Regions from separate parts of the Kitasatospora sp. NPDC005748 genome, predicted to be linked through region 3. Evidence: riboswitches for the same ligand, from Rfam matches in the RefSeq annotation. Region 3 holds a riboswitch; each other region holds the start of a gene.
What was found. Region 3 has a riboswitch for cyclic di-AMP ahead of ABZ495_RS04425 (NlpC/P60 family protein). Riboswitches for the same ligand answer to the same signal wherever they lie in the genome.
Positions count from the first base shown of each region.

Region 1: it holds a riboswitch for cyclic di-AMP, as region 3 does, so the genes downstream of both, ABZ495_RS19385 (M23 family metallopeptidase) here and ABZ495_RS04425 (NlpC/P60 family protein) in region 3, are expected to answer to the same signal.
Region 2: it holds a riboswitch for cyclic di-AMP, as region 3 does, so the genes downstream of both, ABZ495_RS29070 (transglycosylase family protein) here and ABZ495_RS04425 (NlpC/P60 family protein) in region 3, are expected to answer to the same signal.

Region 1 is NZ_JBEXYD010000025.1:22,889-27,752, reverse strand. Features, by position in the region: gene ABZ495_RS19400 (WHG domain-containing protein) at 70-639, opposite strand; gene ABZ495_RS19395 (alpha/beta hydrolase) at 703-1,530, opposite strand; gene ABZ495_RS19390 (YiaA/YiaB family inner membrane protein) at 1,654-1,944, opposite strand; cyclic di-AMP (ydaO/yuaA leader) riboswitch at 2,189-2,347, shown strand; gene ABZ495_RS19385 (M23 family metallopeptidase) at 2,360-3,220, shown strand; gene ABZ495_RS19380 (hypothetical protein) at 3,292-4,281, opposite strand; gene ABZ495_RS19375 (GNAT family protein) at 4,324-4,864, shown strand, end outside.
Region 2 is NZ_JBEXYD010000054.1:42,723-47,586, forward strand. Features, by position in the region: gene ABZ495_RS29055 (MazG family protein) at 1-405, shown strand, start outside; gene ABZ495_RS29060 (SDR family NAD(P)-dependent oxidoreductase) at 542-976, opposite strand; gene ABZ495_RS29065 (cytochrome P450) at 1,135-2,409, shown strand; cyclic di-AMP (ydaO/yuaA leader) riboswitch at 2,684-2,856, shown strand; gene ABZ495_RS29070 (transglycosylase family protein) at 2,861-3,775, shown strand; gene eno (phosphopyruvate hydratase) at 4,031-4,864, shown strand, end outside.
Region 3 is NZ_JBEXYD010000003.1:290,319-295,182, reverse strand. Features, by position in the region: gene ABZ495_RS04435 (NYN domain-containing protein) at 1-373, shown strand, start outside; gene ABZ495_RS04430 (NlpC/P60 family protein) at 586-1,629, shown strand; cyclic di-AMP (ydaO/yuaA leader) riboswitch at 1,953-2,106, shown strand; gene ABZ495_RS04425 (NlpC/P60 family protein) at 2,117-3,271, shown strand; gene ABZ495_RS04420 (NlpC/P60 family protein) at 3,497-4,555, shown strand; gene ABZ495_RS04415 (hypothetical protein) at 4,588-4,864, shown strand, end outside.

The sequences.
Region 1 (4,864 bases), on a different contig from region 3:
GCGGGGTGCGCCGGGTGCGGCGCCCGGCCGGGGGAACTCACGGAGCCGGGCGCGCGGTGGGGGCGGGGCTCAGGCCCCGGGCCAGTTCCGGAGGCCGCCGGTGAGGAGGGTGATCAGGCGGTCCTGGGTGTCGGAGAGGTTCTCGGCGAGCTGGAACCCGCCGCCGATCGACAGCGAGGCGAAGCCGTGGGCGACCGAGCGGACGGTCCGGGCGGCGTGGACGGCCTCGGAGCCCTCCAGCCCGTAGCCGCGGAGCACCGCGAGGATCACCCCGACCAGCCGGCCGCCCGCCCTGGCCAGGTCGTCGTCCGGCTGCGGGGCCTGCGGCAGCGCGGTGTACCGGTGCGGGTACTCGGTGGCGTAGCCGTGGTAGGCCCGCAGGACGGCGGCGACGGCGTCGTCCCCGCCGCGGCCGAGGGCGGCCTCGGCGAGCCGGTCGGCGAGTTCCTCGGTGACCCGGACGGCGATCAGCCGGCGCAGCTCGGCGAGTCCGCCGCTGACGTGCTTGTACAGCGAGGGGGTGGCCACCTTGGCCCGTCCGGCGACGGCGGCCAGGGTGAGGGCCTCGGGGCCCTGTGCGTCGATGAGGGCGAGGGCGTGGTCGACGACCTGCTCGGGGGTCAGTCCGACTCGGGGCATGGTGCGGTCTCCGTGGGCGAGGTAGCGGGCGGGCTCGGGCCGGCGCGGCGCGGAAGGGCGGGCTCAGGCCAGCTCGGCGAGGAAGGGCAGCAGGGCGTCGGCGGTGGCCTGCGGCCGGTCGGCCATCGGGTAGTGCCCGGAGCCCTCGATCATCACCTTGCGGCCGTTCAGCGCGGCGGCCTGCCGGTCGGCGACCAGCTGGGGGTCGGGGAAGTCGGGGTCCTTGGTGCCCATCAGGACCAGCGCCGGGCAGCTCACGGCGGCGGTCCAGCCGTTCGGCGCGGAGTCCCCGCGCACGTAGCCCCGGGTGGCCTGCTTGCGGCCCGGCGTGCGCATCGCGGCGACCAGTCCGTCCACGTAGGCGTCGAAGTCGGCCGGCTTGGGGCCGGGGTACGCCATCTTGCGGTGGTAGAGGCCCCAGGACGCGGGCGAGTGCACCAGCAGGACGCCCATCACGCCGAACATCGCGCGCTGCAGCGCGTTCGGCGGCGGGTTCTCGACGAAGGCGTCCACCAGGACGATCCCGGCGACCCGTTCCGGCGCGTCCCCGGCCACCTTGACCACCGTCGCACCGGCGTAGGAGTTGCCGACCAGCGTGGCGCGGTCGATGCCGAGGTGGTCCAGCAGGGCGAGGACGTCGGTGGCGATCGCGGCCGGCGTGTAGTCGTCCCAGGCGATCGAGGACTCGCCGAAGCCGCGCAGGTCCAGGGTGATCACCCGGTGGCCCGCGGCCACCAGCAGCGGGCGCAGGTGCCGGTACGCGGCACGGCTGTCGAGCATCCCGGGGAGCAGGACGAGGGGGGCGCCGTCGCCCTGCTCGGTGTCGTCGAAGGCCAGCCGGCCGCCGGGGAGGTCGAGGTACTGGGTGCTGGGGGTGAAGGTGCCGGGCATGGGGGCCTCCTCGGTCCGCGGGGCTGCCGGCGTTGCGCCGATAGCCATAAAGCTAAGGCTAATAGCCTTAGCCGTCAAGCCCTCGACCGGTCGGACCCCCGGGGGCGGCCCCGGTACCGCGGCTCAGACCCCCTCCACCTTGAACGGGTCGTGCTCGGCGAGCAGCTTCTCCAGCCGCGCCTGGTCCACCCGGGTGACGATCTCGTTGGTCTCCTGCCGGTCCCGGATCACCTTGGCCAGGGTGAAGGCGGAGGTGACGGTGTAGAGCAGGCCGACCGCGAGGAAGGCGCGGGTCCAGCCGCCGACCGGCAGATAGGCGATGCCGACGGCGAGGGCGCCGCCGGAGAGGGCGAAGGAGAGGACGGCCTGGAGGTGGTACGCGGCCGTGGTGCGTGACTGCATCGGTGCGTTCATGGCGCCAGGATGGCCGCGCCGGGAGTGCCGCACATGAGTAGGAGTACTCAAGTGGGGGACCGTTCGTTGACGTCCCCTCACGTTCGGTGGTGTCAGTTGCCGTCGATCCGCCCAAATCGCCCATCAGGTCACGTACCGCCCGGGTAGTATCCGGTTGTCCCGAACGGACGGCTTGGAATCAGAGGCTCCTAGGATTAACGTTTGATAACGCAGCGCGGTTCGTAACGCCGTACCCAGACGGCACCGTGCGCCGTCGCCTAATCCCGCCGGCCGGCCTCCGGGCAGGCCAGGGAGCCGGGGAACCATGTTCCTTGGGGTGAATCGGCCGGGCCCAGGCCCAGCCGTAGGAGACCTTCCTGCTCCGAACCCGTCAGCTAACCCGGTAGGCGCGAAGGAAGGAAAGGAGCGCGCCTCCGTGGCGTCGTCGCACTCTCCGGCACACCTGCCCGGCTCCCCCGCCGGCACCCAGCTGCTCGACCACCCCTGGCCGCCCGCCCACCCGGGCGAGTTCGGCGGGTCCGGCGCCGAGACCGGGCCGCAGGCCCCCGACAGCAACCGGCACCGGATGCCCCGTCAGACCCGCGGCACCGCCCCGCTGCTCGGCGTCACCGCCGTGGCCGCCACCCTCGGTGCGACCGGCTTCGCCTCCGCCACCCCGGCCGCCGCCCCCGCCGTCGAGGTCCCGGACGAGACCCCGGTCGCGCTCGCCGCGGACCCGGGCCTCGCGCTCGCCGCCCGGATCCAGCAGCAGGCCGACAGCCAGCGCACCGCCGCCGAGGAGGGCGCCCGCCTGCAGGCCGCCAAGGAGGCCGAGGTCAAGCGCGCGGCCCAGCAGCAGGAGGCCAAGCGGGCCGCGGAGGAGGCCGAAAAGGCCAAGCTCGCCGCCATCGAGCTGCCGGTGCGCGACTACCACCTCTCGGCCCACTACGGCCAGAGCGCCTCCTACTGGGCCCACCTGCACACCGGCCTGGACTTCGCCGCCGACACCGGCACCCCGGTCTACGCGGTCGGCCAGGGCACCATCACCTCGGCCGGCTGGGCCGGGTCGTACGGCTACCGGATCGTCGAGACGCTGCCCGACGGCACCGAGATCTGGTACTGCCACCTCTCCTCGATCATCAAGGGCTCCGGCAAGGTCGTCCCCGGCCAGCAGCTCGGCAAGGTGGGGGCCACCGGCAACGTCACCGGCCCGCACCTGCACCTGGAGGTCCGCCCCGGCGGCGGTGCCCCGGTCGACCCGGAGAGCTGGTTCGAGCAGCGCGGCGTGACCCCCTGACCGGCGTCACCTTCTGACAGCCCGCCGCGGTGCCCCGGTCGTCGTCACGACGGCCGGGGCACCGTCGCGTCTCAGGCCCCGGCGGCCGCGCCGGCCCCGTCCGGCCGGTCGGCGGACCCGTGCACGTGCCCGTCCCCGGGCGCGTAGCCGTACTCGTCCCCGTACTCCCCGGCCTCCTCCGCCTCGCCGGGTGCCCCGGGCAGCTGCGCCAGGTACGCGTCGATCTCCTCCTGGCCCGGCTCCGGGGCCAGCTCCGGGAACTCCTCCACCAGCAGCCGCGGCAGCCCCGGCACCGTCCACTCGCCGAAGAGGTCCAGCGCGGCCTCGACGGCGGCCTCCTCGAACGCCCCGAAGTCCCCGGCCAGCTCGTCGGGCATCGGCCGGCCCTGCGCGGTGAGCTCCTCCAGGTTGCGGTAGCTGCGCCGCATCAGCCCCTGCTCCAGCAGCCGCCGGGCACCGTCGGTGGCCATCCCGACGCTGAGCGGCCGGGCGCCGTCCCAGCCCCCGTCGTCCACCGGGTCCAGCGCACCCGTCGCCTCCAGCCGCTCGTAGGCGGCCGCCCGGTCCTCCGGCGCCAGCTCCCGGAACGCCTCCAGCCAGGCCCGGACCGCCGCCCCGTCGGCCGGGTCCACCCCGTCCGCGCGCAGCAGCAGCGTGTACAGCCGGGGCCAGGTCACCAGGTCGGCGCGGCGCAGCAGCCCGGCGGCCACCTCGCCCTGCCACTCGGCCTCCGCGTGCAGCCGCTCCTGCCGCTTGGCGTTCAGCCGCTTCGCCGCCCGCTGGTGGTCGATCAGCAGCCGCACCGCGGCGCCGTACGCCAGCGGGTCCTGCTCCGGCGCGGGCTGGACGTACAGGTAGAGCCGCTCGTACAGCAGTTGTTCCACGGCGTCCGAGGTCAGCTCCGGCCAGCCGTCACGCATCCTGCCCTCACCCAGCTCCAGCAGCGCCAGCACCGCCCGCACCGGCGCCTCGGCCACCGGCGGGTGGCCGTGCGCCTGCGCCCAGGCGAGCAGTTCGGCGGCTTTGGTGCGCGGGGCGAGCCGCAGGTCTTCTTCTTCCATGTCACGTAAGGTAACCGGAAAGCCCGGGTAGGGTCGGCAGGCATGGTCCCCGTCCGACTCACCGGCCCCCGCCTGGCCATCCGCGAGTTCCACCACAGCGCCGCCGACGTCGACGCCCTGTACGCGGTGTTCGGCGACCGGGAGGCCACCCGCTACCTCCCGTTCGAGCCGCGTGACCGCGAGGACTGCGCCGACCAGATCGAGCAGTACCTGGAGGAGGCGCAGCAGGACGAGCGGACGGTCTACCGGCTGGCCGTCACCCGCCGCGCCGACGCGGACGCCCCGTCCCGCGCCGTCCCGATCGGCAACGCCGCCCTCACGCTCGGCGGCCACCGCAGCGCCGACCTCGGCTACGCGCTGCGCCCCGACACCTGGGGCAACGGCTACGCGGGCGAGATCACCGGGCTGCTCTGCGACTTCGCCTTCGGCCCGCTCGGGCTGCACCGGCTGGTCGCCCGGGTGGACGTGGAGAACACGGCCTCGGTCCGGGTGCTCACCCGGGCCGGCTTCCGTCTGGAGGGCCGGATCCGGCACGACGTGCACCTGCGCGGCGGGTGGCGCGACTCCTTCCAGTACTCGCTGC
Region 2 (4,864 bases), on a different contig from region 3:
GACGTGGCGGGTGACATCGTCGAGAAGCTGATGTACCGCCACCCGCACGTGTTCGGGGATGTCGAGGCCGAGGGCGCCGCCGAGGTGGAGGCGAACTGGGAGGCGCTGAAGGCCGCCGAGAAGTCGGAGCGCGAGTCGGTGCTGGACGGCGTGCCGGCCGGTCTTCCCGCGCTGGCGTACGCGGCGAAGCTGGTGTCCCGGGTGCGCCGGGCGGGCTTCACCGGTGTGCCGGACGCGGCCTACGAGCTGCCCGCGGAGCTCACGGCGGAGTCGGCGGGCCGGCTGCTGCTCGCGGTGGCGCAGCGGGCGTTCGACGCGGGGGTGGACGTGGACGCCGCGCTCCGGGCGGCCGCGCGCGGCTACCGGGACGCCGTGCGCGCCGCCGAGGGGCTCAAGCCCGAGTAGCCCCGAGCGGCCTCCGGAGCACGCCCGAGACCCGCGCCCGGGCACGCCCGGGCCGAGACCCGCGCCCGGGCACGCCGCCCGCACTGCGACCGCCGCCCGGGCACGCCGCCCGCGCCGCGACCCGCCGCGCCCCCCGTCAGACCGCCGCCACGTCCTCCACCGCCCGGCGCTGCACCGGGACCACCTCGTCGACGACCTCGGCGATCGCCTCGCCGACCAGGGCGAGCAGTTCGGCCAGCCGCTCCAGGTCGAGGTGGTCCGGCAGCTCGGCGAGGGAGAGGACGCGCTCGCCGCCCGGCCCGGCGACGCAGAACAGGTCGATCGGGCCGAGGTGCTTCTCGGTGGTGTCGACCAGGGCGGCGATGTCGCTCGGGCGGCGGATGTCGCCGCAGACGCCGACGACCGGGCAGCCCGGCCGGTCGAGTTCGGTGGCGAGGTCCTCGGCGATGCCGACCTGCTGGTCGGCGATGAGGACGCCGGAGGCGCCCGCGGCGGTGAACCGGCGGGCGAGGCCGGCTCCCGACCCGCCGGCGAGTACGGCGATGACCACGACTGCCCCGGTGACCCGCATGGTGCGCTCCTCCCTGTGGGCGGCTCCGCACCGGCGCCCACGCATTTTGCTTGCGGAGGATCGTAGGCAGGTCCTGACCCTCCGCAACAGGGATTACCCCTCAGGTGACCAGGCTCACGCCTGCCACGCCGGGGTTCCCCACCGGATACGGTCGACACATGCCAGTTCAGCCCGATTCAGCCCGCCCGCCGCTCTTCACCTGGGAGTTCGCCGCCGACCCGTACCCGGCGTACGCGTGGCTGCGGGAGCACGAACCGGTGCACCGCACCACCCTGCCGAGCGGGGTCGAGGCCTGGCTGGTGACCAGGTACGCGGACGCCCGGCAGGCGCTCGCCGACAGCCGGCTCTCGAAGGACCCGGCCCACCACAGCGGGCACGCCCACCGCAGCGGCCGGGTCGGCATCCCCGGCGAGCGCCAGGCCAATCTGATGACCCACCTGCTGAACATCGACCCGCCGGACCACACCCGGCTGCGCCGGCTGGTCTCGAAGGCGTTCACGCCGCGCCGGGTGGCGGAGTTCGAGCCCCGGGTGCAGCAGCTCACCGACCGGCTGATCGACGGCTTCGCGGAGCGCGGCTCGGCGGACCTGATCCACGAGTTCGCCTTCCCGCTGCCGATCTACGCGATCTGCGACCTGCTCGGCGTGCCGGCCGAGGACCAGGACGACTTCCGGGACTGGGCGGGCATGATGATCCGCCATGGCAGCGGGCAGCGCGGCGGGGTGGGACGCGCCGTCAAGCGGATGCGCGCCTACCTGGCGGAGCTGATCCACCGCAAGCGGGCCGATCCCGGCGACGACCTCATCTCGGGGCTGATCCGGGCAAGCGACCACGGTGAGCACCTGACCGAGAACGAGGCCGCGGCGATGGCCTTCATCCTCCTCTTCGCCGGGTTCGAGACGACCGTGAACCTGATCGGCAATGGCACCTACGCCCTGCTGCGCAACCCCGGGCAGCGGGCGCTGCTCCAGGACTCGATCGCCCGCGGCGAGACCGCGCTGCTGGAGACCGGTATCGAGGAACTCCTGCGCTACGACGGGCCGGTGGAGCTCGCCACCTGGCGGTTCGCGACCAGCCCGCTGACCATCGGCGGCGTGGACATCCCGGTCGGCGATCCGGTGCTGGTGGTGCTCGCGGCGGCGGACCGGGACCCGGCACGGTTCGCCGACGAGAACACCCTCGACCTGGCCCGGACGGACAACCCGCACCTCGGCTTCGGGCACGGCATCCACTACTGCATCGGTGCTCCGCTGGCCCGGTTGGAGGGGCGCGCGGCGCTCACCACCCTGCTCACCCGGTTGCCCGATCTGCGACTCGCCGCTAGCCCGGAGGAGCTCCGCTGGCGTGGTGGCCTGATCATGCGTGGGCTGCGCGATCTCCCGGTGGAATTCACCCCAGAGAAGCCCTCCGCGGCACCGGTGGACGGGCTCTGAGCAAATCCGTCCGGCGCCCCCCGGCGGTGCCTCGATCTCGTCGCGCCGAGACCCCGACACGCTGACGGGATGTCGCCGACACGCTCTGGCAGCGGGTATGAATCTGCATCAAACCGGACATAGCCCTGTCGTTGGTAGGCGATCGGCCACGCGCCGTAATTTATGTGTGATACCTGCGATATGAGCTTGTTATTGATGTGAGGATCTGTCTACCCTCCCTGGAGTTCGCAGCTGCGGACCTCGTGCGCGGAACGCCGAATCCTGCCCGCCGCGTTACGGGAAACCGACCAGAACCCTTGGGCAGGGGCGGGGGAACCAGGTTTGTTGCCGTCCCCCACGGCTTGGGGTGAAGCCGCCCGCGCGGGCAGAAGGCGTCCGCGTCGTGCGGCCGGGCCACCTCCCGGTCCGAACCCGACAGCTCACCTCGCAGGCGTGCGGAGAGGACTTCCCCATGCTCTTCGTCGGAACCGGCCGTCACCGTCGTCGCACCCAGACCGAGAAGGCCATCGCCGTTGCCGGCGTGGCCGGTGTCGGACTCGCCCTGCCGCTCCTCACCGCCACCGGCGCTTCGGCCGCCCCGGCCTCGACCTGGGACGCGGTCGCCCAGTGCGAGAGCGGCGGCAACTGGGGCATCAACACCGGCAACGGCTTCTACGGCGGCCTCCAGTTCACCTCCAGCACCTGGAAGGCGTTCGGCGGCACCTCGTACGCGCCGCAGGCCCACCAGGCCAGCCGGGCGCAGCAGATCTCGGTCGCCGAGAAGGTCCTCGCCTCGCAGGGGCCGGGCGCCTGGCCGGTCTGCTCCCAGAAGGCGGGCCTGGCCAAGGGTGGGGCCGCGGCCTCGGTCGACACCTCCTCGGACGCCGAGCCGACGGCCGCCGCCAAGCCGGCCCAGTCGAAGCCGGCGCAGAAGCCCGCCCAGAAGCCGGCCCAGCAGCAGGCCCCGAAGCCCGCCGCCCAGCAGCCCGCCCAGCAGGACGACCGGGCTCCGGGCTTCGCCGGCCAGCCCGGCTGGGACGCCGACGCGAAGGTCTTCTGGTACCAGAGTGACGGCGCCTGGTACTGGACCAGCCACCAGAGCGTCTACCAGCAGTACGCCGGTCAGCAGGCCGCCCAGCAGACGAGCGGGTACGCGGGCCAGGACAGCCGCCCCGCCGCCGCCCACGGCGCCCCGGCCGCGGCCGCTCCCGCCGCCCAGCAGCGCACCGGGCACGGCTACACCGTCCAGTCCGGTGACACCCTGTCGACGATCGCCGCCGCCCAGGGCGTCGAGGGCGGCTGGCAGACGCTGTACGACGGCAACCGCGGCACCGTCGGCACCGACCCCAACCTGATCCTCCCGGGCCAGCAGCTCGACCTCGGCTGACCGCCCGTGTGGTGACTCCCCGTGCGGTGACGCCACGAAGGGGGCCGGTTCGGCCCCCTTCGTCCGCATCCGGCCGCATTTCGTGGGACAACCAGGTGAACTACCGGTGGGTAGCCCGGCCACACGCTGAGACGGGACCGAGGTCGACGTGGTCCCGGGAGCCCGTGCGGTTAGGCTCTGGTCGTAACGACTCCGCAACCATCCGGCCGACAGCACCCATCGTCAGCCGAACCTGCTTCCGCTAGGAGATGCCTCGTGCCGTCCATCGATGTCGTCGTAGCCCGTGAGATTCTCGACTCGCGTGGCAACCCCACGGTCGAGGTCGAGGTCGGCCTCGACGACGGCAGCACCGGCCGTGCCGCTGTCCCGTCGGGTGCCTCCACCGGTGCCTTCGAGGCGCTGGAGCTTCGCGACGGTGACAAGAACCGCTACTTCGGCAAGGGCGTGGAGAAGGCCGTCCTGGCCGTCATCGAGCAGATCGGCCCCGAGCTGGTCGGCTACGACGCCACCGAGCAGCGCCTGATCGACCAGGCCATGCTCGACCTGGACGCCACGCCGGACAAGTCCTCGCTCGGCGCCAACGCGATCCTGGGCGTCTCGCTCGCCGTGGCGCACGCCGCCTCCGAGGCCAGCGACCTGCCGCTGTTCCGCTACCTGGGCGGCCCGAACGCCCACGTCCTGCCCGTCCCGATGATGAACATCCTCAACGGTGGCTCGCACGCGGACTCCAACGTCGACATCCAGGAGTTCATGATCGCTCCGATCGGCGCGGAGTCCTTCTCCGAGGCCGTCCGCTGGGGCGTCGAGGTCTACCACACCCTCAAGGGCGTGCTGAAGGAGCGCGGCCTGTCCACCGGCCTCGGCGACGAGGGCGGCTTCGCGCCGAACCTGGACAGCAACCGCGAGGCCCTGGACCTCATCACCGAGGCCATCCAGAAGGCCGGTTACGTGCCCGGCCGGGACATCGCGCTCGCCCTGGACGTCGCCGCCTCCGAGTTCTACCAGGACGGTGCCTACCAGTTCGAGGGCAAGGCGCTCTCCGCCGCCGAGCTCATCGAGTACTACGCCGAGCTCGTCGCCGCGTACCCG
Region 3 (4,864 bases):
CCACCTGGTGGTGGACGGCTACAACGTGACCAAGACCGGCTACCCGGCGCTCCCGCTGGAGCAGCAGCGGATCCGGCTGCTGGGCGGGCTGGCGATGCTGGCCCAACGCACGCAGGCGGAGGTGACCTGCGTGTTCGACGGCCAGGACCTCGACGTGCCGGTGATCCTGGCGCCGCCGCGCGGGGTCCGGGTGCGGTTCAGCCGGACCGGGGAGACCGCCGACGAACTGATCCGCCGCCTGGTGCGGGCCGAGCCGCAGGGCCGGCCGGTGGTGGTGGTCTCCACCGACCGGGAGGTCGCGGAGGGCGTGCGGAAGGCGGGCGCGCGCCCTGTAGCCTCGGTGCTGCTGCTGAACCGACTGGCCCGGCCCTGACCTCGGCCGGGGGTCGGCCGGCAGGGGATGACGCCTGGTCAGCGCCCGGTTTGCGGGGATGTGTGGATCCCGTGAAGTCATGGCGGGGGGCGGGAGTTCACGCCATCGGGGGAGTGGCGCAAAGCGTGGATCTTCACTAGGGTCTGGCGTCAAACCTATTTTCCGGATTCTCACTCGTTCGGGTGAGTCCGTTGGAAGAAGGAGCCGGTCACTTGGCCACCCACCGCCGTCCCAAGCAGTCGAGCCGTGCACGGGTCACCGTGCTGACCGCTGCCGCTGCGACCGCGGTCGCCCTCTCGGCCCAGGTCAGCGCCCACGCCGCGCCCAGCCCGTCCCCCAAGAAGGAGGACGTGAAGGCGCAGGTCGACCAGCTGCAGGAGGAGGCCGAGCAGGCCACCGAGAAGTTCAACGGTGCCAAGGAGCGGGCGGACCAGCTGCGCAAGCAGGCGGACCAGCTCCAGGACCAGGTGGCTCGCGGCCAGGACCAGATGACCCAGCTTCAGGGCGGGCTGGCCGAGGTCGCGGCCGAGCAGTACCGGACCGGCGGCATCGACCCGTCCGTCCAGCTGATGCTCGCCTCCGACCCGTCCGGCTACCTGGACAAGGCCGCCAGCGTCCAGCAGGCCAGCTCCAGCCAGACCGAGGCGCTCAAGGGCCTGCAGGACCAGCAGCGCCGGCTGGACCAGCAGAAGGCCGAGGCGGCCGCCGTCCTCGCCTCGCTGGACAGCACGACCAAGGACCTGAACCAGTCCAAGGCCGAGGTCAACAAGAAGCTCAAGGAAGCCCAGGACCTGCTGAACTCGCTCAGCGCCGCCGACCGGGCCGCGCTGAAGGCCGCCCAGCAGCAGGCCGACCGGGCCTCGCGCGGCAGCGAGCGCACCGACCTGAGCAGCCTCCCGCAGGGCAGCGGCTTCGCCGGGCAGGCCGTCGCCAACGCGATGAGCAAGCAGGGTTCGCCGTACGTCTGGAGCGCGGTCGGCCCGAACTCCTTCGACTGCTCCGGTCTGATGGTCTGGTCGTACGCGAAGGCCGGCGTCTCGCTGCCGCGCACCTCGCAGGCGCAGGCCAACTACGGCTCGAAGGTGGCCTCGCTGGCCGACGCCCAGCCGGGCGACCTCATCATCTACCGCCCGGACCGCAGCCACGTCGGGATGTACATCGGCAACGGGATGGTGGTCCACGCGCCGCACACCGGTGACGTGGTGAAGGTGATGAAGGCCGACGCGATGCCGATCAACGCGATCCGCCGGGTCTGACGGACCGACATGCCCACGGGCCGGGATCCGGCCCTGTGATCCGCGCCACCCCCGGAACCGGGGGTGGCGTCGGTGTCTGCGGCCGCATCATGACAAACGATCAGCTCCATGTGGGCGCGTGATCACACCCGGTCATATTCACAAATGAACTTGGATATTCTTCCGGCATTTTTCTGACAAGGATTTGAACGGATCACGGTTCTGTTACTAGGGTCGTGCCTCGAACCACCGCACAGTCGATCACCCAGCAGGGGTGGCGGCGGAGGTTTACCGCCGAGTTCGTGAAGCAGCGGGGCAGAGCATCTGCCCGTCGGGGAGTCCAGTGGTCGGGGGCGCTGTGGAGCGGAGCCGGGGAACCATGTTCCTCCGGGGTGAATCGGCGCCAGGTCGACCGTCGTGCGGTCGGTGAGGCGTCGTAGGGCACGCTTCCGGCCCGAACCCGTCAGCTCACCCGGTAGGCGGACGTAGGAAGAAGGAGTCCGCCTTCGTGGCGTCCCATCGTCGTCCCAAGCCCGCCGGCCGCGCCCGGGTCTCGATTCTGACCGGTGTCGCCGCCGCGGCGGTCGCGCTCTCCGCGCAGTCCGGCGCCCACGCCGACCCGACGCCGACCAAGGATCAGGTCAAGGAGCAGATCGACCAGCTCAACGAGCAGGCCGAGCAGGCCACCGAGAAGCTCAACGGTGCCCAGGCCAAGCAGCAGGAGCTGCAGAAGCAGGTCGGTGAGCTGCAGGACAAGGTGGCCCGTCAGCAGGCCGCGGTGACCGAGGCCCAGGGCGGTCTCGCCGAGATCGCCGGCGAGCAGTACCGCAACGGCGGCATATCGCCGACCGTGCAGCTGATGCTCTCGTCCAGCCCGGACAGCTTCCTCAGCCAGGCCGGCGCCATCAACCAGGCCGGCAGCACGCAGTCCGGTGCGCTGAAGGACCTCCAGGAGCAGCAGCGCAGGCTCGACCAGGACCGCAACGAGGCCCAGGGCAAGCTCGGCGAGCTCGAAGCCACCACCCAGCAGCTGAAGGCCTCCAAGGAGGAGGTCCAGGGCAAGCTGGCCAAGGCCCAGGACCTGTACAACTCGCTGTCCGAGCAGGAGCGCCAGGCGATGCGCGCGGCCGAGGAGAAGGCCGCCGCCGAGGCGAAGGCCAAGGCGGACGCCGCCAAGGCCGAGGCCAAGGCCAAGGCGGACGCCGACCGCGCCTCCCGCGACAACACCCGCGACCAGCTGCCCACCCCGTCGGCGCCGGCCGCCAAGCCCGCCGCCGCGGCCGCCGCGCCGTCCGCGCCCGCCGCCAACGGCTCGCGCGCCGCCGCCGCGATCGCCGCCGCGGAGAGCAAGCTGGGCGCCCCGTACGTTTACGGCGCGGCCGGTCCGAGCTCCTTCGACTGCTCCGGCCTGACCAGCTGGGCCTACGCCCAGGCGGACGTGTCGCTGCCGCGTACCTCGCAGTCCCAGGCCACCGCCGGTACCAACGTGGGCACCAACATCGCCAACGCCCAGCCCGGCGACCTGATCATCTACCGTGCCGACCGCAGCCACGTCGCGCTCTACGTCGGCGGCGGCCAGGTCATCCACGCGCCGAAGCCCGGCGCGAACGTCCGGTACGAGACCGCCAGCATGCTGCCGATCTCGGCCATCGTGCGCGTCTGATCCGACGTCTGCTCCCGCAGGCCCGGTCTCCCCTCGCGGGAGGCCGGGCCTGCGGCTTTCGTGCTGGACCGTGCTGATGTCCGATTGCGGGTCAAATATTCGGGTTGGGAGGGGTTTGGACTCGCTCGCCCGGACTCGCTAACGTCTGCCACCGGACTCCCGCTCGACAGCCGCCCGCACCGGTGCGGCGGCGGGGCCGGGTCGCAGGATCGGAGTTACCGTCGTATGGCCGTGCACCGCCGTTCCCCCCTGCCGGGCGCGTTCGCCCGTGCGCTGGTGCTGACCGCCGCGGCCACCACCGCGCTGGGGGTGGCCACGGGGGGTGCCGCCCAGGCCGCCCCGGGCACGCCGGACGGGCCGTCGAACCGCAAGGACGTCAAGGCGCAGGTGGAACAGCTGTACGACGAGGCCGAGCAGGCCTCGGAGAAGTACAACGCCGCACTGGACGTCCAGCAGCGCCTCCAGCACGAGACCGGCACGCTCCAGCAGCAGGTCGCCGTCGCCCAGGGCGAGCTCAACGAGCTCCGCGGCGACCTCGCCACCGTGGCCGGCGCCGAGTACCGGGGCGGCGGGATGGCGCAGACCGTCCAGCTGATGCTCTCCACCGACCCGGAGGGCTACCTCTCCAAGGCCCGCAGCCTGGACCAGGCCGCCGAGCGGCAGAACGAGACGCTGCACGAGGTGGTGGCCCGTCAGCGCCGGCTCGACCAGCGCCGGTCGGAGGCCTCGATGAAGCTCTCCGAGCTGGAGGAGACCCGCCGGGCCCTGGCCGAGAGCAAGCAGCAGATCCAGCAGCGGCTGGCCAAGGCGCAGCGGCTGCTCAACAGCCTGGGGGCGGGCGAGCGGGCCCGGATGGTGGCCCAGGACGCCCGCGAGGCCGAGCAGCGGGCCACCCGGGGCACCGACCGCCTCGACCTGGGCACGGCCCCGCCCGCCTCCGAACGCGGCGCGGCCGCGCTGGCCGCCGCCGTGCGGATGATCGGTTCGCCCTATGTGTACGGATCCGCCGGGCCCCGCGCGTTCGACTGTTCCGGTCTGATGTACTGGAGCTGGCGGCAGGCCGGAGTGACCCTGCCGCGCACCTCGCAGGCCCAGGCGTACGCCGGCCGGCGGGTCAGCATCTCCGACGCGCGACCGGGAGACCTGGTGATCTTCTACCGGGACAGGCACCACGTCGGCATGTACGCCGGCGGCGGGGTGATCGTGCACGCCCCCTACCCGGGTGCCAAGGTCCGCTACGAGAGCGTCAACGCGATGCCCGTCGCGGAGGTGATCCGGCTCTGAGCCGGTCCGTCCCGACCCCTCCCGCCGACGCCGTGACACGCCGCCGCGCACTGTCCCGGCGCGGGGCCCTGCTGCTCGCGGCGGGCGGACTGGCCCAGCTGTCGCTGCCCCGGGCGGCTCCGGCGGCCTCCGTGGCCGCGGTGGCGGACCAGCGGGCCGAGGTGGTCGCGCTGCTGGCCGAGCGGGCCCGGACGCTGACCGCCCCACCGTCCGCGCCCCCGGTGGAGGCGGCCTACCGCAACCTCGTGCTCGGTCCGGCCGGTCGGCCGGACCGGCTCACCGCCACCGCCGAACTGACCGTCCGGGTGA